DNA from 4 places in the Halomonas sp. TH-94 genome. Region 3 is predicted to be linked to each of the others. Evidence: predicted binding sites of a transcription regulator. Region 3 holds the regulator's gene; each other region holds the start of a gene.
The links. The regulator sigma-54, encoded in region 3, starts transcription at its own class of promoters, with help from an activator protein. The targets are predictions, from matches to a motif close to TGGCACNNNNNTTGCTNT.

Region 1: ytfE (iron-sulfur cluster repair protein YtfE) is a predicted target of sigma-54. The motif match lies at 3,409-3,426, and genes of this name have one in related genera.
Region 2: AC2VNO_RS18580 (amino acid ABC transporter substrate-binding protein) is a predicted target of sigma-54. The motif match lies at 5,424-5,441, and genes of this name have one in related genera.
Region 4: glnL (nitrogen regulation protein NR(II)) is a predicted target of sigma-54. The motif match lies at 4,648-4,665, and genes of this name have one in related genera.

The regions. Positions count from the first base shown of each region.
Region 1 is NZ_JBYCKL010000063.1:5-7,307, reverse strand. Features, by position in the region: gene AC2VNO_RS12285 (NnrS family protein) at 1-1,187, shown strand, start outside; gene hemN (oxygen-independent coproporphyrinogen III oxidase) at 1,258-2,643, shown strand; gene ytfE (iron-sulfur cluster repair protein YtfE) at 2,719-3,375, opposite strand; gene norR (nitric oxide reductase transcriptional regulator NorR) at 3,525-5,054, shown strand; gene ubiT (ubiquinone anaerobic biosynthesis accessory factor UbiT) at 5,271-5,747, shown strand; partial or broken gene AC2VNO_RS12260 (ribonucleotide reductase N-terminal alpha domain-containing protein) at 5,793-7,303, shown strand, end outside.
Region 2 is NZ_JBYCKL010000109.1:10,359-18,554, forward strand. Features, by position in the region: gene AC2VNO_RS18555 (histidine phosphatase family protein) at 1-534, shown strand, start outside; gene AC2VNO_RS18560 (hypothetical protein) at 651-1,079, shown strand; gene AC2VNO_RS18565 (amino acid ABC transporter ATP-binding protein) at 1,140-1,868, opposite strand; gene AC2VNO_RS18570 (amino acid ABC transporter permease) at 1,920-3,020, opposite strand; gene AC2VNO_RS18575 (amino acid ABC transporter permease) at 3,031-4,221, opposite strand; gene AC2VNO_RS18580 (amino acid ABC transporter substrate-binding protein) at 4,333-5,361, opposite strand; gene ahpF (alkyl hydroperoxide reductase subunit F) at 5,666-7,222, opposite strand; gene ahpC (alkyl hydroperoxide reductase subunit C) at 7,399-7,962, opposite strand; gene AC2VNO_RS18595 (ribonucleotide reductase subunit alpha) at 8,089-8,196, opposite strand, start outside.
Region 3 is NZ_JBYCKL010000034.1:32,248-40,443, forward strand. Features, by position in the region: gene lptA (lipopolysaccharide transport periplasmic protein LptA) at 1-457, shown strand, start outside; gene lptB (LPS export ABC transporter ATP-binding protein) at 465-1,190, shown strand; gene AC2VNO_RS05895 (RNA polymerase factor sigma-54) at 1,348-2,769, shown strand; gene hpf (ribosome hibernation-promoting factor, HPF/YfiA family) at 2,879-3,187, shown strand; gene ptsN (PTS IIA-like nitrogen regulatory protein PtsN) at 3,194-3,664, shown strand; gene rapZ (RNase adapter RapZ) at 3,710-4,630, shown strand; gene AC2VNO_RS05915 (HPr family phosphocarrier protein) at 4,633-4,902, shown strand; gene pmbA (metalloprotease PmbA) at 4,984-6,324, opposite strand; gene yjgA (ribosome biogenesis factor YjgA) at 6,471-6,977, shown strand; gene tldD (metalloprotease TldD) at 7,106-8,196, opposite strand, start outside.
Region 4 is NZ_JBYCKL010000004.1:1,065-9,260, reverse strand. Features, by position in the region: gene typA (translational GTPase TypA) at 1-903, opposite strand, end outside; gene AC2VNO_RS00665 (glycosyltransferase family protein) at 1,243-1,848, shown strand; gene glnA (glutamate--ammonia ligase) at 2,314-3,720, shown strand; gene AC2VNO_RS00655 (DUF4124 domain-containing protein) at 3,899-4,465, shown strand; gene glnL (nitrogen regulation protein NR(II)) at 4,773-5,819, shown strand; gene ntrC (nitrogen regulation protein NR(I)) at 5,812-7,221, shown strand; gene AC2VNO_RS00640 (zinc-dependent alcohol dehydrogenase) at 7,405-8,196, shown strand, end outside.

The DNA of each region.
Region 1 (7,303 bases), on a different contig from region 3:
CGGCACAGCAGCGACTCCCCGCCTGGCGCTGGCTGTTTCCGCTGGCGGCCCTGCATGCCGCTCTGACGGTGCCGCTCTCGTTGCTGGCGCTTTATCACGGCTGGGCGACAGTGCAACTGGCGACACCTGCCGCCCATGCGCGGGAAATGCTGTTCGGTTTTGCTTTGGCTGTGATTGCCGGCTACCTGCTGGGGCCGGTGCCGCGGCGACATCTGGCTCTGCTGGTACTCCTATGGTTGGTAGGCCGGTTAGGCGTGCTGGCGTGGCCGGGTGCTCTGCTGGCCTCGTTGGCCGACGCGGCCTTCGCGCTTTGGGTGGCAGCACGCCTGGTGCCGCGCTTCCTTGCCGCCAAGAAATGGCGCAACCGGCTGTTGTCTCCCTTGCTGGGCATGATCTGCATGCTGGCAGTGGTGACCCTGACGTGGCGCTACCTGGATGGCATGCCGACCACGGCACCGCTGATGCATCAAAGCGTTCTATGGTTGGTATTGTTGATGACCTTCATGGGCGGGCGGGTCATCGCTCCGGCGGTCAATGGCTACTCGATGCGTGAATTTCGAGTGCCCGGCAGCGGTGTGCAGCCACGCCTGGAGGCAGCGCTGATCCTGCTGCTTGGGCTGGCGCCCTTCATCATGTTGCTGGACATGTTGCAGCCGTTGGCTGCCTTGCTGGTGCTGGCAGCTAGCCTGCTGGTGCTCTATCGCATCTGGAGCTGGGCGCCGCTGCGCTGTCGCCTGCGGCCTGACTTGCAGGTGCTGATGCTGGGCTACGCCTGGATTGCCATCGGCCTCGTGCTGCTGGCACGCAGCTGGTGGGCACCTCTTCTGCATGCCAGCACGGCGCTGCACGCCTTTACGGTGGGGGCGCTGGGCACCCTGGCCAGCGGCATCATGCTGCGCCATGCCATTTTGCGGGCGAGACAGCACCCCGAGCGGGAGTGGGTCTGGCTGCCGCTGGCCGGTCTGTTCGCTGTGTCCGCCGTGCTGCGCCTGTGGGCGATCGGAGCCGGCAGCGCTTGGCTCGCGTTGCTATGGGGCTCGGCCTTGGCCTGGAGCCTGGGCTGGCTGCTGGTCGCCTGGCGTCTGACGATGTGGATAGCGCTTGCGGACAGGGCGGCTGTCGCAGCGCGAGCGGGCAAACTTGACTCGGGACAAGAGAGCGGCGAGCTGTCGAGACGACGCCGCTAGCCGATGTCATACTCTCGGGCATTGGGCATGGCGCGCACCATGCCGAGGTTTCAAGAGGCTTTTATCGATCATGCATGACGATCTGTTGTTCAATCGCCCGCTGGTGGAAAAGTACGACCGCCCCGGGCCGCGCTATACCTCCTACCCGACCGCGCCCCAATTCCATGCGGCCTTCGCCGAGGACGACTACCGCGCCGCTGCCGAGCGCAGCAATCGCGTTTCATCGCCCAAGCCCCTGTCGGTCTACGTGCACATCCCGTTCTGCAAGAGCCTGTGCTACTACTGCGCCTGCAACAAGATCATCACCCACAACACTGAGCGCGCTGCCGAGTACCTGGGCTGGCTGAAGGAGGAAATCGGGGTACAGGGGGCACTTTTCGACGAGACGCGGCGCATGACCCAGCTGCATCTGGGCGGCGGCACGCCCACCTACCTGAGCAACGCCCAGCTCGGTGAATTGATGGCGGCGCTCGACGAGGCGTTCCATTTCGCTCCGGCGGAAGAGCGCGAGTTCTCTCTCGAGGTGGACCCGCGTACGGTCACCCCCGAGCAGATCCACGAGCTCCATGACCTTGGATTCAACCGGCTGAGCTTCGGTGTGCAGGACTTCGACGAAGAGGTGCAGAAGGCCGTCAATCGCGTGCAGAGCGAGGCACAGGTAATCGAGCTGGTGGCCGCGGCACGCGAAGCCGGCTTCCAGTCGGTCAGCGTGGATCTGATTTACGGCTTGCCGCTACAAACGGTGGCAAGCTTCGATACCACTCTTGCCAAGATCATTGCGCTGCGCCCCGACCGTATTGCCGCCTACAGCTACGCCCACCTGCCGGACCTGTTCAAGGCTCAGCGGCTGATTCGTCCCGAGGACATGCCGCCGCCGGAGCGCAAGCTGGAGCTGCTCGAGCTGACCATTCGCCGCCTGACCGCAGCCGGCTACGTCTACATCGGCATGGATCACTTCGCACTGCCCGACGACGAACTGACCCTGGCCAAGGAGAACGGTACCCTGCAGCGCAACTTCCAGGGTTACTCCACCCATGCCGATTGCGACATGATCGGCCTGGGCATCACCTCCATCGGCAAGGTAGGCGACAGCTACAGCCAGAGCGTCAAGGAGACTGCCCAGTACCAGGCGCGGCTCGAGGCGGGGCGGCTGCCGGTGATGCGCGGCTATCGCCTCAACGACGACGACCGCCTGCGCCGCGACGTGATCAACGCCCTGATGTGCCACGGGAAGATCGATTTCGCCGATATCGAAGTACGCCACGATATCGTCTTTCGCGACTATTTTGCCGATGCCCTTGGTCAGCTCGAGGAGATGCAGGCCGATGGCCTGCTGTCGATACGCGAGGGAGAGATCGAAGTGCTGCCCGCCGGGCGCCTCATGATGCGTAACATGGCGATGGCCTTCGATGCCTACCTCAAGCCCAATGAGGGGCGTTTTTCACGTACCGTCTAATCTACCCACCGAAATACAACGGCGCCCCGCGGGGCGCCGTTTGCGTTTCGGCAGGTGTGCTTAGGAAGCGTTTCCTCAACCGGCCCGTTCAAACAGCAGATTATTCTCCAGATGAATGTGCTCCATCAGGTCCTCGCGGAACTCGCGCAGGCCGGTGTAGAGCGCTCGCCAGGTGGTACAGGCGCCCTTGGGTGGGGTGATGTCGTCGGTGAGCAGCATTACCTGCTCCAGGTTCTCGCCATGGTCGTCGTGCTCCTGGCGCATCACCGCGATCGGCCCCTGGGCCTGGGCGCCCATGCCGCTACGCAGCATGGGGAAGAGGATCTGCTCCTCTTTCTGCATGTGGCTCTCCATCTCCTGATGAATGTCCATCAGCAGATCGGCAAGGCCATTGGGGCAACTCTCGCGCTCGCCGTGTACCTGCTCCACGCGTCGCGCCATGCGGATCAGCTCGGGCAGCTGAGCGCGATGCACGTCGTGATAGCGCGTGAGGATATGATCGATCAGCTCGTCGTTGCTGGCCTCGCGCCAGTCGCGCTGCTCGCCGCTAGCGGCCGGCAGCGCCTCGAGTTCGGCGATCAGCCTGTCGATTTGCAGGCCGGCACGTTCGGCAGCCTGGCGCAGGCTGATGCGTCCGCCGCAGCAGAAGTCGATGTTGTGAGCGTGAAAGATCCGAGTGGCACCGGGCAGTGACAGGGCGATACGGCCTACGGTCTGTTCGAGCAGGTTCATGCGGTTGCCTCTGAAAGGATGTGTCAATCTCATACAGCAAGCGCCGTGCCAGTTTTATTCTGCTTTTATTTCAAAGTATTGTGCTTTTAATGGTGAAAATAACCTTGAGGTGATAGGGTTCTAATTACCATTTAAAGGTAAATTTCACCATGCTTGACGATTCCCTGCTGGCCGATCTATCGGCCGATTTGCCCAGTGCGGTGCGCCTGCAGCGCTTGGTGCGTACCCTGCGCGAGGGCTTTCGCTGTGGCGCGGTGTGCCTGTTGCGCTTGCAGGAGGGCATGCTGGTACCGGTAGCGGTGGAGGGGCTGGTGCGCGAGGCGCTGGGTCGCCGCTTCGACGTGGCGCGGCACCCGCGCCTGGCGACCATTCTGACAAGCCGCCGCGCTACGCGGTTTCCACCGGACTCGACCCTGCCCGATCCCTACGACGGCCTGGTCGAGCAGCAGCCGGGGGAGCCGCTGCACGTTCACGACTGCATGGGCATCAGCCTGCACGTCGAAGGGGAGCCATGGGGCGTGCTGACCCTGGACGCCCTGGTGGCCGGCACCTTCGACGAGGGCTCGCAAACGTCGCTGGAGCGCTATGCGCTGCTCGTCGAGGCTGCCGTACGCGTATCGCGCATGGAGCAGGAGGTGCGTGCGCTGCGCATGGCGCCCCATGGAACGGTCACGCCTCCCAAGCCGGGGGACGGGGGGGAAATTCTCGGTCATAGCGCCGAACTGCAGCGGCTTTTGCGCGAGCTCGACGTCGTCGCCGATTCGGATCTGCCGGTACTGCTCAGCGGCGAGACCGGTGTCGGCAAGGAGCTCTTTGCATGGCGCCTGCACCAGCGTTCCCCGCGCCGCAAACGGCCGCTGGTGCAGGTCAACTGCGCCGCCCTGCCGGAAACCCTGGCCGAAAGCGAGCTGTTCGGCCACGTCAAAGGGGCGTTCTCCGGCGCCTCGGCAGATCGTGCAGGACGCTTCGAAGCCGCCGAAGGCGGCAGCCTGTTCCTCGACGAGGTGGGCGAACTGCCGCTCACGATTCAGGCCAAGCTGCTGCGTGCCTTGCAGAATGGTGAAGTCCAGCGTCTGGGTGAAGATACCCCGCGGCGGGTCGATGTGCGCATCATCGCCGCCACCAACCGGCAGCTGGCCGACGGAGTGCGTGACGGTCACTTCCGCGCCGACCTCTACCATCGCCTGTCGGTCTACCCGGTCCTCATCCCACCGCTGCGGGAGCGCGGCAGCGACGTGCTGGTGCTGGCCGGGCATTTCCTCGAGATCAACCGTGCGCGACTCGGCGTGCGCAGCCTGAGACTGTCCTCGGCGGCAGAGGCGGCTCTGCTGGCCTATCGCTGGCCGGGCAATATCCGCGAGCTGGAGCACGTGATCAGCCGGGCGGCGATCAAGGCGCTTGGCCATGGCGCCCGACGCGACGATATCGTCACGCTTCAGCCCGAATGGCTCGACTTGCCCCATGGACAACCGTTGAACGCCACGCCAGGCAAGGCAAGCAAGGCGGAAACGGTCGATGAGGTTGAGCAGCCACTGCGCGACCAGGTCGAATTCGCCCAGCGTCAGGCCATTCGCAGTGCGCTGGCGGCATGCAACGACAGCTGGGCGAAAGCGGCTCGCCGGCTCGCCGTGGACCCCAGCAATCTACACAAACTGGCCCGCCGCTTGGGGATCAAATAGTTACCGCAATGCAAGAGGGGAAACGTTAAAAACCCCCATATATGGTGCTTGATTCGATCGGCCTGGCTATATATGGTGGTCGAGGTCCCGCTCAGGGGGCATTGCAACAGGCTTGACGCATATCAGTACAGGCAGGCGGCGTCGAGCTTAGGATGGACGGTTTCGTGGCCCTGTGGCCGCGCCGAATCCACTGGTTCGCTCCACCGGAGAGTCACTATGTTTCCGCTGCTCCTGTCGCGTTTGCCGCGTCCGCCCTTACCGACTCACCTGATTCGCGCCATCGACCCCCGCGTGCCGCTGAGGGTAAAGCGCCAACTGATCGAGCCGCTGCTCAATCGCACCTTCGCCGAGCCCTTGGCCGAGGGCGAGTTCGATGCGCTCGAAGGTCGCCGTATCTCGCTACATATCGAGGATCTCGGTGTGGCGCTGACACTCACCCTCGAAGGGGAGCGCTTCCGGCTCACCCAGGAGATGGGCGAGGCGACCATTCGCGGCGGCTGGCGCGAGTTTCTGTGTTTGGCGACTCGGCGTGAGGACCCCGACGCGCTGTTCTTCCAGCGGCGGCTGGTAATCGAGGGCGACACCGAGCTCGGCCTGATGGTCAAGAACCTGCTGGACAGCCGTGAGGAAGGGCTGGCGCAGGGCCGCCTCGGCGAGTGGTTGGTGCGCTTCGAGCGCATGGCGCGCCACTGACGTTGAACGATTCGACTTTTTGACCCTTACTGGAGAGATCCCTGTATGAGCACTTCCACCAAGGCCGTCAAGACATCTCACGAGGTGCCTATGCAAGCGCCCTCACGCGATATCTGGGACTCCAAGTATCGTCTCAAGGATCGTCATGGCCGGCCCGTCGACAAGGATGTGGCAGCGACCTGGGATCGCGTTGCGCGGGCCCTGGCGGCGGTGGAGGGCGACCGGGCCGAGGAGTGGCTGCCCAAGTTCCGCTGGGCGCTGGAGAATGGCGCCATCCCGGCCGGCCGCATCATGTCCAACGCCGGTGCCGAAGACTACAAACCCGCCGTCAGCCTGATCAACTGTACCGTTTCGCGCACCATCCGCGACTCCATGCACGACATCCTCTCCTCGGTGGTGGATGCCGGCATGACCCTCAAGGCGGGCTGCGGCATCGGCTACGAGTTTTCCACCCTGCGCCACAAGGGCGCCTTCGTGTTCGGCGCCGGTGCCGGCACCAACGGCCCGCTGGCGTTCATGGATATCTACGACAAGATGTGCTTCACGGTGGCCTCGGCGGGCGGCCGTCGCGGCGCCCAGATGGGCACTTTCGACGTCGGCCACCCCGATGTGCGCAGCTTCATCGAGGCCAAGCGCGAAGCCGGCCGGCTGCGCCAGTTCAACCTCTCGCTGCTGATCACCGACGAGTTCATGGAAGCGGTGAAGCAGGACGCCGACTGGCCGCTGGCCTTCCCGCTGCACGCCGGCGAGAAGGAGGACGTCAAGCCCGAGGACCTGATCTACCGCGACTGGCCGGTGGTCGAGGACGCCTACAGCGTCGATGCCGAGGGTCGCGTGGCCTGCCGCATCGTCGAGGTGATCAAGGCCCGCGAGCTGTGGGACACCATCATGCGCTCCACCTATGACTTTGCCGAACCGGGCTTCATCCTGATCGACCAGGTCAACCGCATGAACAACAACTGGTTCTGCGAGGAGGTTCGTGCCACCAACCCCTGCGGCGAGCAGCCCCTGCCGCCGGAAGGTGCCTGCCTGCTGGGCTCGGTCAACCTGACCCGCTTCGTCATCGACCCCTTCGGCAAGAAGCCGCGCTTCGACTGGGAGCGCTATCGCCAGGTGGTGGCGATCTTCACCCGCATGCTCGATAACGTGGTGGAGATCAGCGGCCTGCCGCTCGAGGGCCAGCGCCGTGAGATCGAGGCCAAGCGTCGTCATGGCATGGGTTTCCTCGGCCTCGGCTCGACCCTGACCATGCTCAAGATCCCCTATGGTTCGGCGGAGTCGCTGGCGTTCACCGAGGAGGTCAGCCGCAACCTGGCCATCGAAGGGTGGCGGCAGGCGCTGGAGCTCTCGCGTGAGAAAGGCATGGCGCCGATCCTTGCCGAGGACTTCGAGATCACGCCGAAGATGCTGCGCGAGCGCCCGGAGCTGGCGAAGGACGGCTACGAGATCGGCGACAAGGTGCCCGGGCGCATCCTGCACGCGCGCTACAGCCGCTACATGCAGAAGGTCGCCGAGGTGGAGCCGGAGCTGGTCGCGGCACTGGCCGAGCACGGTGC
Region 2 (8,196 bases), on a different contig from region 3:
CGACATGGCCATAGCCAGGCCAATGAAGCACACCTGATTATCAGCACACCGGCTCGGGGGCTCGGTGGGTTCGGTCTCTCCAAGCAGGGCGAAGCCCAGCTCGACGCGCTGCTCGCCGACTGGCGCTGGCCGGTACCGACTCGTATCCTGCACTCCGACTTCCTGCGCACCACCGAAACCGCCGAGCGAGTGGCCACTCACTTCGGCCTCGAGCGACAGCCCGAGCCACGCCTGCGTGAGCGTGATTTCGGCGTCCTGGAAGGCTTGCCGGACAGTCACTACCCGGAGGTGTGGGCGCATGATGCCCGCGACCCGGAGCATGGGGAGCATGAGGTGGAGAGCGTTGCCAGCGTTGCCGCACGCATGCAAGACGTGATCGCAGCCCTGGAGCGGACGCTGCGCCAGGAAACCGTGCTGCTGGTCAGTCACGGCGACCCGCTGCAGATCATGTTGACCGCCCTGGAAGGACGTCCGCTGAGCGAGCATCGTGCCCGGGTTGCACTGCTGCCAGCCAGCATCACTATGCTCGGATAAGCGCAAAGTACGGTTTCACGACGTATCGGCTGACGCTCGTCGCGTTCTGGGGTAGCATCTTTTGACCGGCAGGGATGTCGGTCACTTCATCGTACTGCGTCAACGGGAGGAGCCCGATGCGACAGTTGCAGCGTTGTCACCATCCAATAGCGCATCGCGTACTGGTTTGCTTACATCTGCTCGTGCAGCTGGGCCTGCTGGGCGCCGCCGCACTGTGGCTAGTGCCGCGCACCCCTTGGCTTGCCGCCGTAGAGTGGAGCCAAGCCTGGCCCAGCCTGGCATTGGGCACCGGCCTCTGGTTGGCGGCGGCACTGGGCCTGCGCCTGGTCATCGAGCTGTGTCTGAACGCCGTCCAACGAAAGGAACGGGAAGGCTTCGCCCCTCACGAGATGGTCACTCGCTCGTTCGAGCGGCGCCCTGCCGTACATGATGCCCAGGCAGCCTGGACCAGCGAGGCTCGCGCCATCGAGACCGAGCCCAGCGTGCTGGGACGGGCACGCGTGACGCGACCCGCCGAGCCCCTCAAGCCGCAGGAGAGCGCCTGAGCGCCATGCCCATGGCCGACGCATAGCGGCCGGACCCGGCTCGGGTCCGGCCGTACGCGTTCAGTGGCCGAGGATCTGGCTGAGGAACAGCTGGGTACGCTCCGACTGCGGGTTGTTGAAGAAGGCCTCCGGCGCGTTCTCCTCAATGATCTGGCCCTGATCCATGAAGATCACCCGGTCGGCCACGGTCTTGGCAAAGCCCATCTCGTGGGTCACGCAGAGCATGGTCATGCCTTCGCGGGCCAGCTCGACCATGACATCGAGCACTTCCTTGATCATCTCCGGATCGAGCGCCGAGGTAGGCTCGTCGAACAGCATCACCTCGGGGTGCATGCACAGCGAGCGGGCAATCGCCACGCGCTGCTGCTGGCCACCAGAGAGCTGGCCCGGATATTTCCTGGCCTGCTCGGCGATCTGCACTCGCTCGAGATAGCGCATGGCCAGCTCCTCGGCCTCGCGACGGGGCTTCTTCTGCACCCACATCGGCGCCAGACAGCAGTTCTCCAGTACGGTGAGGTGCGGGAAGAGGTTGAAGTGCTGGAACACCATGCCCACGTTGCGGCGGATCTGTTCGATTCGCTTCACGTCCTGGGTCAGCGGCACGCCGCCGACCACGATCTCGCCGGCCTGATGCTCCTCCAGGTGGTTGATGCAGCGAATCAGCGTCGACTTGCCCGAGCCCGAAGGCCCGCAGATGACGATGCGCTCGCCGCGCTTGACCTCGAGATCGATGTCGCGCAGCACGTGGAAGTCGCCGTACCACTTGTTGACGCCGCGCATCTCGACCATGAGGGTCTCGGCGCCGGCCCGGGTTGCCTGTTCGTTCATTGTTTTCATTCCTTACCGCTTATGGCCGGTATGCAATTTACGTTCGAGATACTGGCTGTAGCGCGACATGCTGAAGCAGAAGATCCAGAACATGAACGCGGCGAACACGTAGCCCTCCAGGGCAAAGCCCAGCCAGCGGGAGTCCGACAGGGCCGCTTGCACGATGCCCAGCAGGTCGAACAGCCCGATGATCATGACCAGGGTGGTGTCCTTGAACAGCGAGATGAAGGTGTTGACGATGCCGGGAATCATCATCTTCAGCGCCTGGGGCAGCACGATAAGGCCCATTCGCTTCCAGTAGCCCATGCCCAGCGCTGCCGCCGCTTCTTCCTGCCCCTTGGGAATCGCCTGCAGCCCGCCGCGTATGACCTCCGCCATATAGGCGCTCTGGAACAGGGTAATGCCGATCAGTGCACGTACCAGACGGTCGACACTCATGCCGGTGGGCAGGAAGAGCGGCAGCATGACCGAAGCCATGAACAGGATGGTGATCAGCGGCACGCCGCGCCAGAACTCGATGAACACCACACAGAAACTCTTGACGATGGGCATCTGCGAACGCCGGCCCAGGGCCAGCAGGATGCCGATCGGCAGGGCCGCGACCATACCAACCACCGCAAGAATCAGGGTCAGCATCAGACCGCCCCAGCGGTGGGTTTCCACCACGCGCAAACCGAAGTGACCGCCGTACAGCATGAAGTAGGCAAACACCGGGAAGGCCAACAGCGTCGCCAGCGCCACCCAGCGCTTGAACGGAAGTCGCGGAATGGCCAGCCAGGCGATCAGCACCGCGAACGAGGCGAAAACGATATTGACACGCCACAGCTCGGTGCGCGGATAGAGCCCGTAGATGAACTGGGTCAGGCGGGCGTTGACGAACACCCAGCAGGCTCCTTCGCGGGAACAGTCATCACGGCTGGTCCCTACCCAGTCGGCGTTGATGAACGCCCACTGGATCGTCGGCGTCAGCAACACATACAGCAGGTAGAACCCCAGCAGAGTGAAAACGGTATTGACCGGCCCGCTGAACAGGTTGGCTCTCAGCCAGGCCAGTGGCCCCACCGTGTTCTTTGGCGCAGGGCGCGCGTCGATCATCTTGAGTTGAATCGTCATGGCGCCTCTCCTAGCGTTCCACCAGCGCCACGCGGGCGTTGAACCAGTTCATGAACATCGACACCAGCAGGCTGATGATCAGATAAACCGCCATGGTCATGGAGATGACCTCGATCGCCTGGCCCGTCTGGTTGAGCGTGGTACCGGCAAACACCGACACCAGGTCGGGGTAGCCGATGGCCGTGGCCAACGAGGAGTTCTTGATCAGGTTGAGGTACTGACTGGTCAGCGGCGGAATGATCACGCGCAGTGCCTGGGGCACGATCACGAGACGCAACACCAGTTTCTGCGGCAGGCTCAGCGCCTGGGCCGCCTCGGTCTGGCCGTGGGAGATCGCCTGAATGCCGGAGCGCACGATCTCGGCGATGAACGACGCCGTATAGATGGAAAGCGCCAGCCACAGAGCGAGGAATTCGGGGATGATGGTGATGCCACCGCGGAAATTGAAGCCGCGCAGCTCAGGTACGTCCCACGTCACCGGCACCCCGGTTGCCACCAGCACCAGCAAGGGCAGACCGAAGATCAGGGCCAGCGAGATCCAGCCCGCCGGCAGACGCTTCCCGGTGGCCTCATGGCGGCGCTTGTTCCAGACGACCAAGGCGATGCTGGCCACGATGGCCACGACAAAGGTCAGTGGAATCAGCCCGAAGCCCGATTCGAACAGCGGCTCCGGCAGGTAGAGACCCCGCACGTTGAGAAAGATGACCTCGCCGAGGGAGTAGCTGTCCCGCGCCGAGGGCATGGTGCGCAGCACGGCGAAGTACCAGAAGAAGATCTGCAGCAGCAGAGGAATGTTACGGAAGATCTCGATATAACCGCTGGCCAGCCGTGCGATCAGCCAGTTGGGCGACAGCCGGGCGATACCCACGGTAAAGCCGATGATGGTAGCCGCCACCACGCCCAGAGCGGACACCAGCAGGGTATTGAGCAGGCCCACCACGAACGTGCGGCCGTAGGTACTCTGCGACGAGTACTCGATCAGACTCTGGCCAATGCCGAAGCCTGCGGTTCTTTCGAGAAAGCCGAAGCCGGTAGTGATGCCACGAGCGGCCAGGTTGGCCTGGGTGTTACCGATGATATAGAGCAGGAAGGCGGCGACAGCGGCGATCAGCAAAACCTGAAAGATCAACGCACGCTTTGCTCGATCACGCCAGAAAGGAGGTTTTGGGCCCAGCGTATGGGCCTTGGGTCGAACGGACATGAAGGGACTCTCCGCCTGGATCCGTCAAGCAGTTGTCAAACCCCGACCCGGAAGATCCGAGTCGGGGCACAGTTGGATCGAGGCACTTATACGGTGTCTCGGACGGCTTGATCAGCGAATCGGCGGAGCGTACTGAATGCCGCCTTCGGTCCACAGTGCATTGATGCCACGCTCGATCTGCAGCGGGGAGTCCATGCCGACGTTGCGGTCGTAGCTTTCGCCGTAGTTACCCACCTGGCTGATGATGTTGTAGGCCCAGTTGGCGTCGAGACCCATGCCCTCGCCGTAGTTGCCGTCCTGACCCAACAGGCGAGCGATGTCCGGATCGTCGGAGTTGCGCATTTCGTCGACGTTGTCCTGGGTGATACCCATCTCTTCGGCGTTGAGCATGGCGAACAGCGACCATTTGACGATGTTGAACCACTGGTCGTCACCCTGACGCACCACCGGGCCCAGCGGCTCCTTGGAGATGACTTCCGGCAGGATCACCGACTGATCCGGGTCGGAGAGCTGAATGCGCAGTGCCGCCAGCTGGGAAGTATCGGAGGTCAGCACGTCGCAGCGTCCGGCCTCGTAGCCACCCACGGTCTGCTCCGAGGTATCGAATACGATCGGATCGAAGGTCATGCCGTTGGCGCGGAAGTAATCCGCCACGTTGAGCTCGGTGGTGGTGCCGGACTGAACGCAGACCGCCGCGCCGTCGAGATCCGTGGCGCTGGAGACGCCGAGGTCGCGATTGATCATGAAGCCGATACCGTCGTAGAAGTTCACGCCGGCAAAGTTCAGACCCAGGGTGGTGTCGCGGGTGGTGGTCCAGGTGGTGTTGCGCGAGAGTACGTCGACCTCGCCGGACTGCAGCGCGGTGAAGCGCTCGACAGCGTTCAGCGAGATGTAACGTACGGCTTCGGCATCGCCGAAGACCGCTGCTGCTACGGCACGGCACACGTCGACGTCCAGCCCCTGCCAGTCGCCCTGATCGTCCGGTGCGGAAAAGCCGGGCAGGCCGTCACTCACGCCACACTGAACTGCACCACGGTCGATGGTGGTCTGCAGGGTGTTGGCCGAGGCCGTGGCGGCCGCACCCAGTGCCAGTGCCGCTGCGGAAGTGAGCAGAAGCCACTTGTTCTTGTTGTCGCGCATGAATAATTCCTCGATGTTCTTGGTATACGTGGACGATGCATGCCTGAGCATGTGCCAGCACCTTAGCAAGGTTTATTCCAGTACGGGGATAGTACAGGCAAAACACTTATTCAACGGTCGCGCTCAAGGCGATCCGGCCTGTAACGTCGCACCGCTTTAGTGCATGAAAATACTGGAACTCGTCTTGGTGCACGGGAAGGAGGCATAGAACAGGGAGAAAAAGAAAGGCCCCGAAAGTTGAATAGGCATCCAACCTTCGGGGCACAGTTCACGGGAGGCGCTGAACGCTACTTGACGAGGCGCGTCAGTGGCGGATCAGGTAGTCGAAGGCTCCCAAGGCAGCCTTCGAGCCCTCACCCATGGCGATGACGATCTGCTTGTAGGGCACGGTGGTGACATCGCCGGCAGCAAAGATGCCGGGCACCGAGGTCATGCCGCGCTCATCGATCACGATCTCGCCGCGCGGGGAGAGCTCGATCGAGGAGTCGGTCAGCCACTCGGTGTTGGGCACCAGGCCGATCTGCACGAAGATGCCCTCGAGCTCGAGCCGCTTGATTTCGCCGCTGGCGCGTTCTTCGTAGGTCAAACCGTTGACCCGCTTGCCATCGCCGTTCACTTCGGTGGTGCGCGCCCCGAGAATGATGTCGACGTTGGACAGGCTGCGCAGCTTCTTCTGCAGCACGGCGTCGGCACGCATCTCGTCCATGAACTCGATCAGCGTCACGTGGCCGACGATGCCGGCCAGGTCGATGGCCGCCTCGACCCCGGAGTTGCCGCCACCGATCACCGCCACGCGCTTGCCCTTGAACAGCGGGCCGTCGCAGTGCGGGCAGTAGGCCACGCCCTTGTTGCGGTATTCGGCTTCGCCGGGCACGTTCATCTCGCGCCAGCGGGCGCCGGTGGAGAGGATCAGCGTCTTGCTCTTGAGGCTGGCGCCGGACTCGAACACCACTTCGTGCTCGCCGCCCTGATCGGCCGCCGGCACCAGCTTCACCGCACGCTGCAGGTTCATGATGTCGGCCTCATACTCCTTGACGTGCTGCTCCAGCGCCGCGGCCAGCTTGGGGCCTTCGGTGTAGGGCACGGAGATGAAGTTCTCGATGGACATGGTATCGAGCACCTGGCCGCCGAAGCGCTCGGCCGCCACGCCGGTGCGGATGCCCTTGCGTGCGGCATAGATGGCCGCCGCGGCACCGGCCGGGCCACCGCCGACCACCAGAACGTCGAAGGCCGCCTTCTCGTTGAGCTTGGCCGCCTCGCGCTGGGCCGCGCCGGTGTCGACCTTGGCCAGGATCTGCTCGAGGCTCATGCGCCCCTGGTCGAAGAGTTTGCCGTTGAGGTAGATGCTCGGCACCGACATCACCTGACGCTCTTCGACCTCATCCTGAAACAGCGCGCCGTCGATGGCGACATGGCGCACGCCGGGGTTGAAGATCGCCATCAGGTTGAGCGCCTGCACCACGTCGGGACAGTTCTGGCAGGAGAGCGAGTAGTAGGTCTCGAAGTACAGCTCGCCGTCGAGAGCCTTGATCTGATCGAGGGTGTCGTCGCTGACCTTGGGCGGATGGCCCCCCACCTGCAGCAGCGCCAGCACCAGCGAGGTGAACTCGTGGCCCATGGGAATGCCGGCGAAGACCAGGCCGGTCTCCTCGCCGGGACGATTCAGGGCAAAGGAGGGCTTGCGCGCATCCTCACCGTCCAGGCGCAGGGTGATCTTGTCGCTCAGGCTGTCGATGTCCTTGAGCAGCCCGTGAAGTTCCTTGGACTTGGCGCCGTCATCGAGGGACGCGACGATCTCGAACGGCTGAGTGACCTTTTCCAGGTAGGCTTTTAGCTGACTTTTCAGATTGTCGTCCAACATGACAGCGGGTTCCTTCATGTCTGGCTCATGAAAAAAACGGCAAGACGATACCGAGTGCGCAGACCGGAGTCAGCGCAGGCGGCAGCTTGCACGTCTTGGAAAGCGTGCCCGGGCAGTGCCTGCCCGGGCGGGAAACGCATGCGAGACCAGAGCAGTCTCGCGGGACGCTGGTTCGCTTAGATCTTGCCGACCAGATCCAGGGACGGAGCGAGGGTCTCTTCGCCTTCCTTCCACTTGGCGGGGCAGACTTCGTTCGGGTTGTTGCGCACGTACTGGGCAGCCTTCAGCTTGCGCAGGGTTTCCGTGACGTCGCGGGCGATGGCGTTGTCGTGGATCTCCAGGGTCTTGATGATGCCGTCCGGGTCGATCACGAAGGTGCCGCGCAGGGCCAGACCGGCTTCTTCGATGTGCACACCGAAGGCGCGGGTCAGCTGGTGGGTCGGGTCACCGACCAGCGGGAACTTGGCCTTGCCAACCGCCGGAGAAGTCTCGTGCCACACTTTGTGCGAGAAGTGGGTGTCGGTAGTGACGATGTAGACCTCGGCACCGGCCTTCTTGAACTCCTCGTAGTGCTCGGCGGCGTCCTCGACCTCAGTCGGGCAGTTGAAGGTGAACGCGGCCGGCATGAAGATCACCACGGACCACTGGCCTTTCAGGTTCTCGTTGGAGAGCTCGACAAATTCGCCGTTGTGAAAAGCGGTGGCCTTGAACGGCTGGACTTCGGTGTTGATCAGGGACATTCAGTGATGCTCCATGTCTTGGTGGATGATCCTAATACGGGGCATATCATATCCATCGTAACCGATAGGCGAAAATTGATTGCCGCCATGGTTCCGATAACGCTTGTCTATGGAGGCACCGCCCGCTCATTGCAAGGTAACGGCCTCGCCTTGACGATTCAGTGCCAGGAAACTCTGGGTATTGCCCATCTGCAGCGACTGCACCATACGCTGTAGATGATGCTCGACCTCGTC
Region 3 (8,196 bases):
TGCCGCGAGCATGGCCCAACAGCGCGACGCCGATCAGCCTATCCAGATAGAAGCCGATCGGCTCGATCTCGACGATATCGCCGGCACGGCGATCTATACCGGCGAGGTCGACATCCGCCAGGGCACCATGCGTCTTACCGGCGACCGCGTCGAGCTCCGGCGCAATGCGGCCGGCGAGCTTTCCCGTGCCACGGCTCACGGCGAACGTGCCTATATCGAACAGCAGCCGGACCCGGAGCAGCCAGTGGTACGCGGCTGGGGGCGCACGATCATCTATCACGTGGCCGAGCGACGCGTCGAACTGATCGACCGCGCCGAACTGCACCAGGCTGGCGATACCTTCGACGGTGGCTATCTGGAGTACTTCCTCGACCGTCGCGTGGTCCAGGCCCGCGCCGAGAGCGAAGGTGTCGAGGGACGCCAGCGTATCCGCATGACCCTGCAGCCGGAGCGCTGAGATGGCGATGAAGACTCTGCATGCTCGGCACCTGGCCAAGAGCTACAAGCGTCGCCGCGTGGTACATGACATCAGCCTCTCCATCGAGCAGGGCTCCATCGTGGGGCTGCTCGGCCCCAACGGCGCCGGCAAGACCACCTCGTTCTACATGATCGTGGGGCTGGTGAGAGCGGATGCGGGTAATGTCTGTATCGACAAGCTCGACCTGTCGCGCAGCGCCATGCACGAACGCGCTCGGGCCGGGATCGGCTACCTCCCCCAGGAGGCCTCGATCTTTCGCAAGCTGTCGGTGGCCGACAACATCATGGCCATCCTCGAAACCCGCAAGGATCTGGATCGCCGGGGCCGTCAGCAGCGCCTAGAACAGCTGCTCGAAGACTTTCACGTCACCCATATTCGCGACAACCTCGGGATGAGCCTGTCCGGCGGTGAGAGAAGGCGCGTGGAGATAGCCCGAGCCCTGGCGACCGAGCCGGCCTTCATCCTGCTCGATGAACCCTTCGCCGGCGTCGACCCCATTTCGGTCGGCGAGATCAAGGGCATCATTCGCCAGCTCAAGGCACGCGACATCGGCGTCCTGATCACCGATCACAACGTGCGCGAAACGCTGGATATCTGCGACTCCGCCTACATCGTGGGAGATGGCCAGATCATCGCCGAAGGTAACGCCGAAGCCATTCTGGCCAACCGTCGCGTGCGCGAAGTCTACCTCGGTGAAGATTTCCGCCTATAACGCAACTCTCTGTTACATGCAAGCATGAAAGCACTATTAACACATTCTCGTCAGACATGATTGCAATAAATGGCATGCTTATTGCAATCATCGCTATTGCAACTCGCCGCACGCCAGTCTAGGGTAGAGTCTTTCCGGCAAATGAGCCCTTATCCTCATGGCCATGAAAGCATCATTGCAACTCCGCGTCGGCACTCAGCTGACCATGACACCCCAACTGCAGCAGGCCATTGCGCTGCTGCAGCTCTCTACGCTGGACCTGCGTCAGGAGATCCAGCAAGCACTTGAATCCAACCCCATGCTGGAGCTCGACGAGGGCTTCGGCGAGCAAGCCGTCAGCGAACCCCAGAGCGACGACTGGGCCGATGAAATCCCCAGTGAGCTGTCCACCGACAGCGATTGGGAGGATACCTACCCTGACCACGGTGCGAGCTCCGGCAGCGGTACCGGCGAAGGGCCCGATTTCGAGCGCCAGGCCTCCGGGCAGACACTGGCCGGGCATCTGATCTGGCAGCTGGCCATGATCGACCTGAGCGAGCGCCAGCGCCAGATCGCCGAGAGCCTGATCGATGCCGTGGACGGCACGGGCTATCTGGCACAGCCGCTGGAGGAAATCCGTGATGGCTTGCGCCGCCAGGGTCTTGAGGGGCTGCCCACTCGCGAAGTCGAGCAGGTGCTGCTACGTCTGCAGCAATTCGAACCCACCGGCATTTTCGCCCGTGATCTGCGCGAGTGCCTGATGCTGCAACTCGCCACCCTGCCCGACCACACCCCCCTGCTGCCCCAGGCTCGGCGCCTGGTGCGCCAGTTCCTCGAAGCGCTTGCCGCCGATGACCGGCGCCTGCTGAAGCGGCGCCTGGGCCTGGATGACGACGCTCTCGACGAGGCCATCGCCCTGGTGCGCTCGCTCGACCCTCGCCCGGGCAGTGCCTTCGCCGAAGTCGGCAGCAACTACATCACTCCGGACCTGGTCGCCTACCATGACGAATCCGGCTGGCGGGTGGAACTCAATGCCGAAGCCCTGCCGCGGCTCCGCATACAGCCCGACTACGCCGCGCTGGTACGCCGGGCCGACAAGAGTCAGGACAACCAGTTTCTCAAGGATCACCTGCAGGAAGCCCGCTGGCTGATGAAGAGCCTGGCCAGTCGCAACGACACCCTGCTGCGCGTCGGGCGCGAGATAATGGCACGCCAGATCGATTTTCTCGAACAGGGCGAAGAAGCCATGAAACCGCTGGTCCTGGCGGATATCGCCCAGACCGTGGAGATGCATGAATCGACCATATCGCGGGTGACCACCCAGAAGTTCATCCACACCCCGCGCGGCGTGTTCGAACTGAAGTTCTTCTTCTCCAGCCACGTCGGCGGCAATGGTGAGGGCGACGCCCATTCCAGTACCGCCATCCGGGCCCGCATTCGAAAATTGATCGCCGACGAGACACCACGAAAACCGCTATCCGACAGTCGACTGGTAGATCTGTTGGCCGAAGACGGTATTCAGGTGGCACGCCGTACCGTGGCCAAGTATCGTGAAGCCTTGGGGATCCCCTCTTCAAGTGAGCGCAAGCGTTTTCGCTGATGACGACGTGGCGCGTTGACGCCGGACAAGAGCATTGATCGGAGGGGGTTTGCACGGTGCCAAAAAGGGTTACAATCAAATCACCATTCGAAGGACGAAGGAGCTTGTCATGCAAGTCAACATTACCGGCCATCATGTTGAACTGACCGATGCACTGCGTGACTACGTGAGCGAGAAGCTGAGCCGCGTCCAACGGCACTACGACAATATCACCAACGTACAAGTTACTCTCTCGATCGAGAAAGAGCGTCAGCAGGCCGCCTGTACGCTGCACGCCGCCGGCGCCGATCTGCATGCCGAAGCCTCCGATACCGACATGTACGCCGCCATTGATGCCCTGACCGACAAGCTCGACCGCCAGCTGGTCAAGCACAAGGAAAAGGCCCAGGCCCGCGCCCAAGGCGCCGGCATTCGCTGAGTCGTCATGACACTTGAAAACATACTGCCTCCGGAGCGTGCGCTGTTCGACGTTCCAGGGGGCAGCAAGAAGAGGGTGCTGGAGTTCTTCAGCACCTTCATTGCGCAAAACACCCCGAGCCTCGATAGCCAGGAGGTTTTCGGCAGACTGATCGGCCGTGAGCGGCTGGGCAGCACCGGGATCGGCAACGGCGTGGCCATACCGCATGCCCGAAGCCCCCATTGCCACAGTCCGGTTGCCGCCTTCCTCAAGCTGGCCGAGCCCATCGACTTCGATGCCATTGACGGAGAACCGGTCGATCTCGTCTTCGTCCTGCTGGTCCCCGAGGAAGCCGACGACACTCACCTCTCATTGCTGAGCCAGGTGGCCAGCGTGATGAACGACACCGAAACCCGCACGCTGTTGCGGCGGTGCGAGAGCCAGCGCGAACTCCACGAGCGCCTCATAAACGCCATTCGACGACAGTCTTCGGCCTGACCCGCCCGCGTTGCCGTTCGGCCAGCCCCTGATCAGGAGAAATACATGCAGCTTGTGATCATCAGTGGCCGATCGGGCTCCGGTAAATCGATCGCACTGCAAGCACTCGAAGACATTGGCTACTATGCCATCGACAACCTGCCAGCCATGCTGCTAGGTTCGCTGGTCGACGAACTGCGAAACTCGCCCACGGTTCAATCCTCGATCGCCGTCAGCATCGATGCACGCAATCTCCCTCACGCCCTGGAGCGCTTTCCCAGGCTGTTGGAAGAGCTTCGCGCCAACAAGGTCGACTGTCAGATCGTCTATCTGACTACCGATGCCCGGATCCTGATCGAACGCTATTCCGCCACTCGCCGCCGCCATCCCTTGACCCGCCACAGGGACATGACGCTGAACGAGGCCATTGAGACGGAAGACGCCACGCTGAGCGACATTCGCAACCTCGCCGATCTGATTATCGACACGTCGCGGCTATCGGTACACGACCTGCGTGGCCGAATCACCGAACAGGTGGCCAGTCATCACGCCGATCAGCTGACATTGACGGTGGAGTCGTTCGGCTTCAAGGGCGGCGTGCCACTCGACGCCGACATCGTCTTCGACGCCCGCTGTCTGCCCAACCCCTACTGGGATCCACGCCTGCGCTCGGCCACCGGACGGGAGCCGAGCATCGTGGAATTCCTCGAACAGTACCCGCTGGTCGGGCAGATGCTGGATGACATCGTTGCCTGGGTAGAGCGCTGGCTGCCGGCCTATCGCGACACCCATCGCAGCTACCTTACCGTCGCCATCGGCTGCACCGGGGGCCAGCACCGCTCGGTATATCTGGCCGAGCGGCTCGCCAAGCATCTCGCCAAGCAACAGCCGGATGTGCGTCTACGTCATCGGGAGCTGGGCATTCACACACCGGTCGCTGCCTCGCAGGAGCCGACCGCAGAGCCGTCCGAAAGCAAGGAAGCCTGAGCGTGCCCAGCCGCAAGCTGACTCTGACCAACAAGCGCGGACTGCATGCGCGCGCTGCCACCAAGCTGGTACAGCGCTGCCAGCCCTTCGATGCGCACGTGCTCGTGAGTCGAGGCGCCCAGCAGGCCGATGCCGGCAATATCATGGCCCTGCTGATGCTGGGTGCCCCTTGCGGCACCGAACTGGAGATCAGCGCCGAGGGGATCGATGCGGAAGCGGTGCTCGAAGCCATCGAGGCGCTATTCGAGGCCCGCTTCGATGAAGATACTTAGGGCGCAATGTCTGCGCTCGGCCATGCATCGCCGAAGCCCGCCTCGCATTACGCCTTCCTGAACAACAAGCCAAGCTGCGCTTCAACTGCCGGCGACGGTCATCTCATCGATCAACCAGCTGCCGGTATGGATGCTGCCACGGGTGTCGATGTCGCTTCCTACCGCCAGCAGGCCCCTGAACATCGCCTCGAGGTTGCCGGCGATGGTGAATTCCTCCACCGGGTACTTGATCTCACCATTCTCGACCCAGAAGCCCGCCGCGCCGCGTGAGTAGTCTCCGGTCACACCATTCACCCCTTGCCCCATCAGCTCGGTGACCAGCACCCCGCTACCCATGCGTGAGAGCAGCGCCTCTCGAGACTCCAGCGGCGCGCTGATGCGCAGGTTGCGAGCCCCGCCGGCATTGCCGGTGGTCTGCAAGCCGAGGCGGCGAGCACTGTAGGCAGAGAGCATGTAGCTGGCCAGACGACCATCCTCGATGAAGACATTGTCGCGGGTTTGCACGCCATCGTTGTCGAAGGGAGAACTTGCCATGGCGCCACGCTCCATGGGCCGCTCGCCGAGCGTGAACCAGTCGGGAAACAGCGTCTCCCCCAGGCGGTCACAAAGGAACGAAGCCTGCCGATAGAGCGAACCACCGGCAATGGCACTCATGAGATGGCCGACGAGACCGCTGGCGACGGTGGCATCGAACATCACCGGCAGGCGCCCGGTGGCGGGCCGACGCGCGCCAAGGCGCTCGAGCGTACGCTCGGCCGCCTTCTTGCCCACGGCCTCGGGATCACGCAACTCCTCTGGGTTACGCGCACTGGTATAGTCGTAATCGCGCTGCATGCCAGCCGCATCCTCGGCGATCAGCATGCAAGAGAGCGAGTGGCGGCTGCCGCGCTGACTGCCAAGAAAACCGTGGCTATTGGCATAGACCCTGACCCCTTCGCCGCTGGAGAGCGAAGCGCCCTCCGATTGCCGTATGCCCGCCTCGGCGCGCCCTGCCGCTTCGCAGGCCAGCGCCAGCTCGATGGCCTGCTCGGTGGTGAGCGGCCACGGGTGATGTACGTCGAGGTCGGGCAGTTCGGTAGCCATCAATTCAGGGTCGGCCAAGCCTGCCGCTGGATCCTCCCCGGTATAGAGCGCGATTGCCATGGCTTTTTCCACGACCTCGCGGATCGACGCATCACTGGCATCGGTGGAGGAGGCGCTACCCTTGTGGCCACGCAGATAGACGGTAACGGCGATACCCTGATCGCGCGAGAGCTCGACGGACTCCACCTCCCCCTCACGCACGCTGATCCCGACGCCCTGGTCGACGCTGGCGCCCACCTCGCAGGCATCGGCTCCCAGGTGTTTCGCCAGCGCCAGCGCCTGCCCGGCACGCGACTCGAGCAGCTCCTGCTGGGCGGCGGCATCAAAAGCCTTGCTCATGCTCATCTCCTCATTCGCCGGCCAAGCCGGTCTTCATACGTGTCTGTTCCCGCCGTCGCTCGACGGGCTGGTATACTACCGTCATTCGAAACCCTGCATCTTGCGTTGGCAAGACAGCGCTGACCCTCTCACTACTTGGATGCGGCATGACCCAGGATATTCCCACCGACTTCGACGAAAGACCCAGCAAATCCCAGCTCAAGCGGGAAATGCACGCCCTGCAGATGCTGGGCGAACAGATCATTGCCATGACCCCGTCCGAGCGCGCCCGCTTTCCGCTCTCGGAAGACATGCTCGCTGCCGTCGAGGAGACCGGTCGTATCCGCTCCCATGAAGGGCGTCGGCGCCACATGCAGTATGTGGGCAAGCTGATGCGCCGCGAGGATCTGGATGCCATCCAGGCAGTCTTCGACAAGATCGAACAGGAAAATCGTCACCGCGATCTGGCCTTTCATCGGCTCGAAAAGTGGCGGGATCGCCTCATCGAGGAGGGCGATGACGCCGTCGAAGCCTTCATCGAGGAGCACCCGGAGGCCGACCGTCAGGCGCTGCGTCAGCTTGTCCGAAATGCCAAGAGCGAACGCGAGCGCGGCAAGCCCCCGGCCAATGCGCGCAAACTCTTCAAACTGATTCGCGATACGGCGGGCTTGTAAGCACGCCTAGTGTGTCCCAATCCAGGTTCAGCCGAGCGCAGGCCAGACTGGGCGGCGCTCGGCGAGTTTGAGTGCGAGCAAGGCGAGCCGTGCGCCAACCCAGCGTGGGCAAGCGCAGCGACGCTCGTTCACGAAGCAGTGCCGCCGACAGTAAGCTCATCCAACTTCAGCGTCGGCTGCCCCACTCCCACCGGCACGCCCTGCCCCTCCTTGCCACAGACGCCGATCCCGGTGTCGAGCTCCAGATCATGACCGACCATCGACACCCGTCCCATCGCTTCAGGCCCGTTGCCGATGAGCGTCGCCCCCTTGACCGGTGCGGTGATCCTGCCGTCCTCGATCAGGTACGCCTCGCTGGCCGAGAAAACGAACTTGCCCGAGGTGATGTCCACCTGACCACCGCCGAAGCTGACCGCATAGATGCCGCGCTTGACGCTGGATATGATGTCGGCCGGATCGTCCTGACCTGCCAGCATGTAGGTATTGGTCATGCGCGGCATCGGCATGTGAGCGAACGACTCGCGACGGGCGTTGCCGGTGGGCTGCATTCCCATCAAACGGGCATTCAGCTTGTCCTGCATGTAGCCGGTGAGAATGCCGTCTTCGATCAGCGGGGTGTACTGTCCCGGTGTGCCCTCATCGTCAACGCTGAGGGAGCCACGCAAATCGGCCAGGGTGGCATCGTCCACCACCGTGACGCCGCGGGCGGCCACACGCTGGCCCAGTCGCCCGGCAAAGGCTGAACTGCCCTTACGGTTGAAGTCGCCCTCCAGGCCATGGCCGACGGCTTCATGCAGCAGGATGCCAGGCCAGCCCGGGCCCAACACCACCGGCAGCTGGCCGGCAGGGGCATCGACTGCCTCGAGGTTGACCAGAGCCTGACGCACGGCTTCCTTGGCAAAGCGCTCGGCGACATTGTCGTCACGCAGTCGGGACATGGCGTAGCGACCGCCGCCACCGGCACTACCCCGCTCACGCCGACCGTCCTTGGCAGCAATGACACTGACGTTGAAACGCACCAGCGGCCGGATGTCGGCTGCCAACGTACCGTCGCTGGCGCGCACCAGCACGACCTCATGAACGCCGGTCAGAGAGGCGCTGACCTGGGTGACCGCAGGATCGGCGGCGCGTGCCACACGGTCGGCCTGCTTCAATAGCGCAATCTTCTCCTCGGCCGAGAGACCCGACAGCGGATCGACCGAAGCGTAGCGCAGCGCGC
Region 4 (8,196 bases), on a different contig from region 3:
CAGGGTGTCGGAAATCGAGAGCTCGTCGACCCCGGTGATGCAGACGATGTCGCCGGCGGTGGCCAGCTCGGTCTGCACGCGCTCGAGACCCATGTGGGTCATCACCTGGCCGACCTTGCCCTTGCGGGTATTGCCGTCGGTGCCGATCACCACGATCTGCTGGTTGGGTTTCACCGAGCCACGCTTGATGCGACCCAGGCCGATGACGCCCACGTAGCTGGAGTAGTCCAGCGCCGAGATCTGCATCTGGAACGGTCCGTCGAGTTCGACGGCCGGCGGCTCGACGATGTCGACGATGGCCTGGAACATCGGCGTCATGTCCTCGGCCAGCGCTTCCGGATCCATCCCGGCAATACCGTTGAGGGCCGAGCAGTAGATGATCGGGAAGTCGAGCTGCTCGTCGCTGGCGCCGAGGTTGTCGAACAGATCGAAGATCTGGTCGATGACCCAGTCGGGGCGGGCGCCGGGGCGGTCGATCTTGTTGACCACCACGATCGGCCTGAGGCCCTGGGCGAATGCCTTCTGGGTCACGAAGCGGGTCTGCGGCATGGGGCCGTCGACGGCGTCCACCAGCAGCAGCACCGAATCCACCATCGACATCACGCGCTCCACTTCGCCGCCGAAGTCGGCGTGTCCAGGGGTGTCGACGATGTTGATGTGGTAGTCGCGGCCATTGCCGTCCTGCCAACGAATCGCGGTGTTCTTGGCCAGGATGGTGATGCCGCGCTCTTTTTCCTGGTCATTGGAGTCCATGACCCGCTCCTGCCCTTCGGCCTTGCGATCGAGCGTGCCGGACTGGCTCAGGAGCTTGTCGACCAAGGTGGTCTTGCCGTGGTCGACGTGAGCGATGATGGCAATATTGCGCAGACTCTCGATACGAGAGGGGGTTACAGCTGTGTTCATAAGGTGTGACTCATCAACGGGAACGCACCTATGTACACATCGAAAGGACGTACCCTAGGCGCGGGGTAGGGGGGTGGTGGCGCATTGTACAGATATCGGTGGTTGGGGAATAGCACAACCTGGCGATATGGCGCGTATCAGGCCTGTGTACCGGCATGCTCCCATGCACAAGGCGCGGACGGAATGATGCTTGGCTCGGTGACGACTGGGCTGTGCGTATGACGATGAGGTGGGGAAAATGAGCGAAAGTGCACGTAGATACTTTTGTACACTTATCAACACACTGGGTAACTCACCCTATCGCTGAGAGGTTCACCCCCGTCCTCTGGAGTCTGCTCGATGCCCTTAGCCAGCGTCTTCATCGATGCCCGGTCCGCAGGTGCGAAGTTGCCGCGCCACCTGGTCACTGTCGAACAAGCGGCGAGCAAATGGAAGGGCAGCCATGAAGTGCTGCTGGTGGACGATACCGGAGATCGGCGTCTTCCGCCCTTGGCCCATCGGCACCAGGCACGATTGCTGTCGACCACTTCTCCCCTGCTGGGAAGTCGACTCAACGCTGCCGTCGCTGCCAGCCAGGGTGAACGCTTGCTGTTTCCCGGAACGCTGACCCGCGATGAGCTGGTGTGGTTGGGTGAAAGCCTGTCGGCTGACGAGCGGGGCCTCCTCTGTGATGCGGCCGTCATGCGACGCAAACGCCGGGGGCGGCTACAGCGCTGGTGGAGCTGGCTCACACGTGCCACCACTCGGGATACCTTCTGGGTGGCGCGGGATTGGTTCGAGCGTATCGGCGGCTTCGACCCGCAGCTCGACAGCGAAGCGCTGAGCGACCTGCTCGAGCGGTTGCGAGCATGTGGTGCGAATGTCTGCTACTCGGGCAATGCCGGGGCAGAACGCAAAACACTGTGCCCACCGCAAGGTGGGCACAGTCGAGTTGGCAGGGAGTAACCGCCAGGCTCAATCGTCTTCGGGTACGCCACCCATCCGCTCGAGCAGCTGAGCACCGGCAGGTATTCCACTCATTTGGCTCATGAAGAACCTTCGGGAGCGTGTCAGGGCTGACCCCAAGGGCAGGTCTTGATGTCCTATTTTGGTGCAAATTTAAAATATGTGTTCTTTCATGGTGCACGAATTGCCTCTCGATGGCGCAGATACGCTGCGTAATAAATTTCCGCAACAGCGTGGTGCACTCGGATTATTGGCTATTGTCTTTTGAATACAGCAACCTGGGAGTATTGAGGGCGTTGATGGTGCAAATTGGCACGCTACCTGCATTAGGTTGGCCAGCGCCATGTTCGTGCATGGTGAACGTGGGCAGTCGAGTTGCCTACGTGCTACAACACATGCTGGAACGAACCAGCGCAGTGGACTTCAGCCAAACGAATCGAGCCACAGCTCTAACGGAGGACACCAATGTCAGCCAAGACTCTCGCCCTGATCGAAGAACATGATGTGAAGTGGGTAGACCTGCGTTTCACCGATACGCGGGGCAAGGAACAGCACGTCACCATTCCCGCCCGTGACGTGAACGAGGAGTTCTTCGAGAACGGCCAGATGTTCGACGGCTCCTCCATCCATGGCTGGAAGGGCATCAACGAGTCGGACATGATCCTGCGTCCGGAAGACGGTACCGCTTTCCTCGACCCGTTCACCGAAGATGCCACCCTGGTGGTGCGTTGCGACATCATCGAGCCGGCCACCATGCAGGGCTATGAGCGCGATCCGCGCTCCATCGCCAAGCGTGCCGAGGCCTACCTGCAGTCTACCGGCCTGGGCGATACCGCCTTCTTCGGCCCGGAGCCCGAATTCTTCATCTTCGACGAGGTGCATTGGAAGGCCGATATCGAAGGCGCCATGTACAAGATCACCTCCGAAGAGGGTGCCTGGTCTACCGACCGTCAGGTCGAAGGCGGCAACCTGGCGCACCGTCCGCGCGTCAAGGGCGGCTACTTCCCGGTTCCCCCGGTCGACAGCTTCCACGATATTCGCGGCGCGATGTGCAACACCCTGGAAGCCATTGGCCAGACCGTCGAAGTGCACCACCACGAGGTCGCCAACGCCGGCCAGAACGAGATCGGCGTCAAGTTCAACACCCTGGTGAAGAAGGCCGACGAAGTTCAGGAAATGAAGTACGTGATCCACAACGTGGCTCACGCTTACGGCAAGACCGCTACCTTCATGCCCAAGCCGCTGGTCGGCGACAACGGCAGCGGAATGCACGTGCACCAGTCCTTCTGGAAGGACGGTCAGAACCAGTTCGCCGGCGACCAGTACGCCGGTCTGTCCGAAATGGCGCTCTACTACATCGGCGGCATCATCAAGCACGCCCGTGCTCTGAACGCTTTCACCAACGCTTCCACCAACTCCTACAAGCGTCTGGTGCCGGGCTTCGAGGCGCCGGTCATGCTGGCCTACAGCGCCCGTAACCGCTCTGCGTCCATCCGCATTCCGTACACCGCGAGCCCGAAGGGCAAGCGTGTCGAGGCTCGCTTCCCCGACCCGACCGCCAACCCCTACCTGGCCTTCGCCGCCATGCTGATGGCCGGTATCGACGGCATCAAGAACAAGATCCACCCCGGCGATGCCATGGACAAGAACCTCTATGACCTGCCGCCGGAAGAGGGCAAGCTGGTGCCGACCGTCGCCAGCAGCCTGGATCAGGCGCTCGAGGCGCTGGACGCTGACCGTGCGTTCCTCACCGAAGGCGGCGTGTTCACCGACGATATGATCGATGCCTACATCGAGCTGAAGATGGAAGACGTCGAGCGTATCCGCATGACCACGCACCCGATCGAGTTCGACATGTACTACAGCTGCTGATATCGCAGCCTGGACGGCTGGACGAGCTTGCCTCGCCAGCCGGCACCAGCAAGGGGCTCCGCATCGCGGCGCCCCTTTTTTGTCGTACACTGGAGCGGAACGTTAGGTTACCTTTTGCCGACTCCGACAGGCCCGGCCTCGGCTGGCCGTTGCGATACAACGCTCGAGGGATGTGCCCATGCTCAAGCCGATCGTGTCTTGCCTGCTGGGGCTATTGGTGGCGCATTCGGCACTGGCCACGACCATCTATCGCACCACCGATGCCCAGGGCAACGTAGTCTTCACCGATGATCCCAACCGTGGCGGCGAGCCGGTCGAACTGTCACCGCTGACCGTCATCCCCGCGCAGGTCGGGGGGCGTCAGGCCGAGCCGCCTCGGGTCGAGGGCGCCGCCCCGCGCGCGAGCCAGCGACCGGGCCAGCCCTTCATGCCCTACGATGCCTTTCGCATTCGTTCGCCGGCGCATGGGGGCGACCTCCCCGCCAGTCATGCAGGAAACCTGCAGGTGGAGCTCGCCATCGAGCCCGAGCTGCGCCCCGACCACCGCGTGCGGCTGTTGATCGACGGCCAGGTCAGTCAAACCGCCATGCATACCCGAGTCTTCATGCTGACCAACCTTCCCCGTGGCGACTACGTGCTCCAGGCTGAGCTGCTCGATTCTCAAGGTCAGGTAAGGCACCGTACGACGCCGGTAAGTCTTCATGTGCAGCGAGCCAATGGCGTACTGCCCCAGGGAGGTAGCTGAGCGCTCTCTGCTCCGTTTCGTGCAGCTCATAGATCCCATGCCTGCATGGGGTGCCGTCATGCACCATGAAGGGTGGTGGCGATGCTGCCCAGGGTGGCGTTATGCTTTCTGTTGCACTGATATGGTGCATTAGCGGCAGCGGGATACGCCCCGAAACGGCGCCACGCCGCGCCGTTTCGGGTTGGCGCACTTCTTGCTTGGTATGTTCAGCCCCGGGGTAGCACAGTCGCGGCGTAGTTGGCGCATGCGCCAACAAGAGGCAAGTGCCGCGCACAGCTCCCATGCATTCACCAAGGGAAGGTCGTAAATGTACCGACGCCTGATGGAACATCTCACCACGGCGGTGCTGTTGCTGGATCAGGAGCTGCGGTTGAGCTGGATGAATCCGGCGGCCGAAGCCCTGCTGGCGGTCAGTCTGGGTCGGGTCAAGGGGCTCGGTTTGGCGGCCTTGCTTGCTGAAGACGACGGCATGGGTGAGGTGTTGGCCAAGGCGCGTGACGAACAGCACCCCTTCACCCAGCGCGAGGTGCGCCTGGCGCTGCTGGGTGGTGCGACGACCACCATCGACTATACGGTCACGCCGCTCTCCACCGAGGAGCTGCTGGTGGAAATGGAGCCCCGCGACCGGCTGCTGCGCATCTCCCGCGAGGAGGCCCTGCTCAATCGGCAGGAAGCGATCAAGGTGCTGTCGCGCGGCCTGGCACATGAAGTGAAGAATCCGCTCGGTGGGATCCGCGGCGCTGCACAACTGCTGGAGCGTGATCTGGACGACCCTGCCTTGCAGGAGTTCACTCGTATCATCGTCGAGGAAGTCGACCGGCTGCGTGACCTGGTCGATAGCATGCTCGGCCCCAACAAGCTGGTACGGCACGAGCCGCTCAATATTCACAAGGTGCTGGAGCGCGTCCGTACCCTGCTCATTGCTGAGACGCCCACCGTGACCGTCGAGCGCGATTACGATCCCAGCTTGCCCGACTTCCCCGGTGACGAGGCTCAGATGATTCAGGCGGTGCTCAACGTGGCGCGTAATGCCGTGGAAGCCATGACCGGCGCCGAAACCGCAGCGCCGAGCTTGCTGATGCGCACACGAGCGCGTCGCCAGTTCACCCTGGGCGCCGAGCGCCATCGCCTTGTCTGCGAGGTGGCGCTGATCGACAACGGCCCCGGCGTTCCCGAGAGCCTGCAGGAAACCCTTTTCTATCCCATGGTATCGGGGCGTGCCGACGGCAGTGGACTGGGACTGTCCATTGCCCAGGGCATTCTGCATCAGCACCAGGGCCTTATCGAGTGCGATTCCCGCCCCGGTCATACCGAATTCCGTCTGCTTATTCCATTGGAGAGGCGCCATGACTGATGTCGCACGTGTCGCGGTGGTCGATGATGACCGCGCCATTCGCTGGGTGCTGGAGCGCGCCCTGGCTCAGCCCGATCTCGACGTCGAATGTATCGACCGGGCCGACGTGGCGTTAAGCCGTCTTCTCGACGATCCTCCCGATGTACTGGTCACCGACATTCGGATGCCGGGGATCGACGGCCTCGACCTGATGTCACGCGTCAGGGAAGTGCATCCCGACTTGCCGGTCATCGTGATGACCGCCCACTCCGACCTCGACAGCGCCGTGGCCTCCTATCAGGGCGGCGCCTTCGAATATCTGCCCAAGCCGTTCGACGTCGACGAGGCGCTGGCCCTGGTGCGTCGCGCCGTGGCCCATGCCCGCGAGCGCAAGCGCCCGGTCAGCGTGCCCGAGGGGCTGGACGCCGAGATCATCGGCGAGGCGCCGGCCATGCAGGAGGTCTTTCGGGCCATCGGTCGCCTGTCGCACTCGCACATCACGGTACTCATCAATGGCGAGTCGGGTACCGGCAAGGAGCGCGTTGCGCGTGCCCTGCACCAGCACAGTCCGCGGGGCATTCAGCCGTTCATTGCCCTGAACATGGCGGCGATTCCCCGTGATCTGATCGAGTCCGAGCTGTTCGGGCACGAGAAGGGGGCCTTTACCGGGGCCACGGCGAGCCGGCAGGGGCGATTCGAGCAGGCCAACGGCGGCACGCTGTTTCTCGACGAGATCGGCGACATGCCCGCCGAGACCCAGACGCGTCTGCTGCGCGTACTGGCAGACGGCGAGTTCTATCGGGTCGGCGGACATACACCGGTGAAGGTGGATGTGCGGATCATCGCTGCAACCCACCAGAACCTGGAGCGCCTGGTGGAGGACGGCCGTTTTCGCGAAGACTTGTTCCATCGCCTCAATGTGATTCGCGTTCACTTGCCCAGGCTTGCCGAGCGTCGCGAGGACATTCCCCGCTTGGCGCGCCACTTCCTGGCCGAGGCGGCCAAGGAGCTCTCCACCGACGTCAAGGTGCTGACCAAGGACGCCGAGGCCCATCTGACCCGGTTGCCCTGGCCGGGGAACGTGCGCCAATTGGAGAACACGTGCCGCTGGCTGACGGTCATGGCTTCGGGGCGCGAGATTCTGGTCGAGGATCTGCCGCCGGAGCTGCGCCAGGGTGAAGGCGGCGAAGTGACCAACGGCGACTGGCGTGCCGCCTTCCGTGACTGGGCCGACCGGGCCCTGGCGGCGGGCCATACCCATTTGCTGGAGGAAGCCGTGCCGGACTTCGAGCGTATCCTCATCGAGACCGCGCTCAAGCATACCGGCGGGCGCAAGGGAGAGGCGGCCGAGCTGCTGGGCTGGGGCCGCAATACCCTTACACGCAAGCTCAAGACGCTGTTGCCCTCACTGGCGGAGGATTGACACACCAGGCGGTGACTCTTCTCTCGACCGCTCCGCTTCGGTAGCGCTGCACACGCTGCTGGGCCCAGCCGAGCGGTGTGGATAAGGTCCGTTACCCAGCCACTCAACTCCCTTACCGGGCGCTTCACTCGGTTGAACTATGGTGGTTAGAGAGCCTTCGTTCGGACAACAGGGAGAGAGTCCATGAAAGCGCTGTGTTGGCATGGCAAGAATGATATCCGCTACGAGACGGTGCCCGACCCCAAGATCGAGCACCCTCGTGACGCCATCATCAATGTGAGCAGCTGCGCCATTTGCGGCTCCGACCTCCACCTGTTCCACCACTTCATCCCCGCCATGGAATCGGGCGATGTGGTGGGTCATGAATTCATGGGTGAGGTGATGGAAGTCGGTTCCGATACGCGAGACCTCAAGGTCGGCGATCGGGTCGTCGTCCCCTTCACCATTACCTGCGGCGAATGCGATCAGTGTCGGCGCGGAAATTTCTCCGTGTGTGAGCGCTCCAACCGCAACAAGGCGCTGGCCGACAAGGTATTCGGTCACGCCGGTGCCGGCCTGTTCGGCTACTCGCACCTCACTGGCGGCTATGCCGGAGGTCAGGCGGAATACGTCAGAGTTCCCTTTGCCGACAATACCCATATAAAGGTCCCTGACAGTCTCACCGACGAACAGGTCCTCTTCCTTGGCGACATATTCCCCACCGGCTGGCAGGCCGCGGTGCAGTGCGACATCGAGCCCACCGATACGGTGGCCATCTGGGGCGCCGGCCCGGTCGGTCAGTTCTGCGTGCGCAGTGCCGTACTGCTGGGTGCCAAGCAGGTGGTAATGATCGACAACGTGCCCGAGCGCCTGGCCATGGCCGAGGCTGGTGGAGCCATCGCGATCAACTTCGATGAAGAGAGTGTGCTCTCGCGCCTGCAGGAACTTACCCAGGGTAAAGGGCCGGAGAAATGTATCGACGCCGTAGGGCTTGAG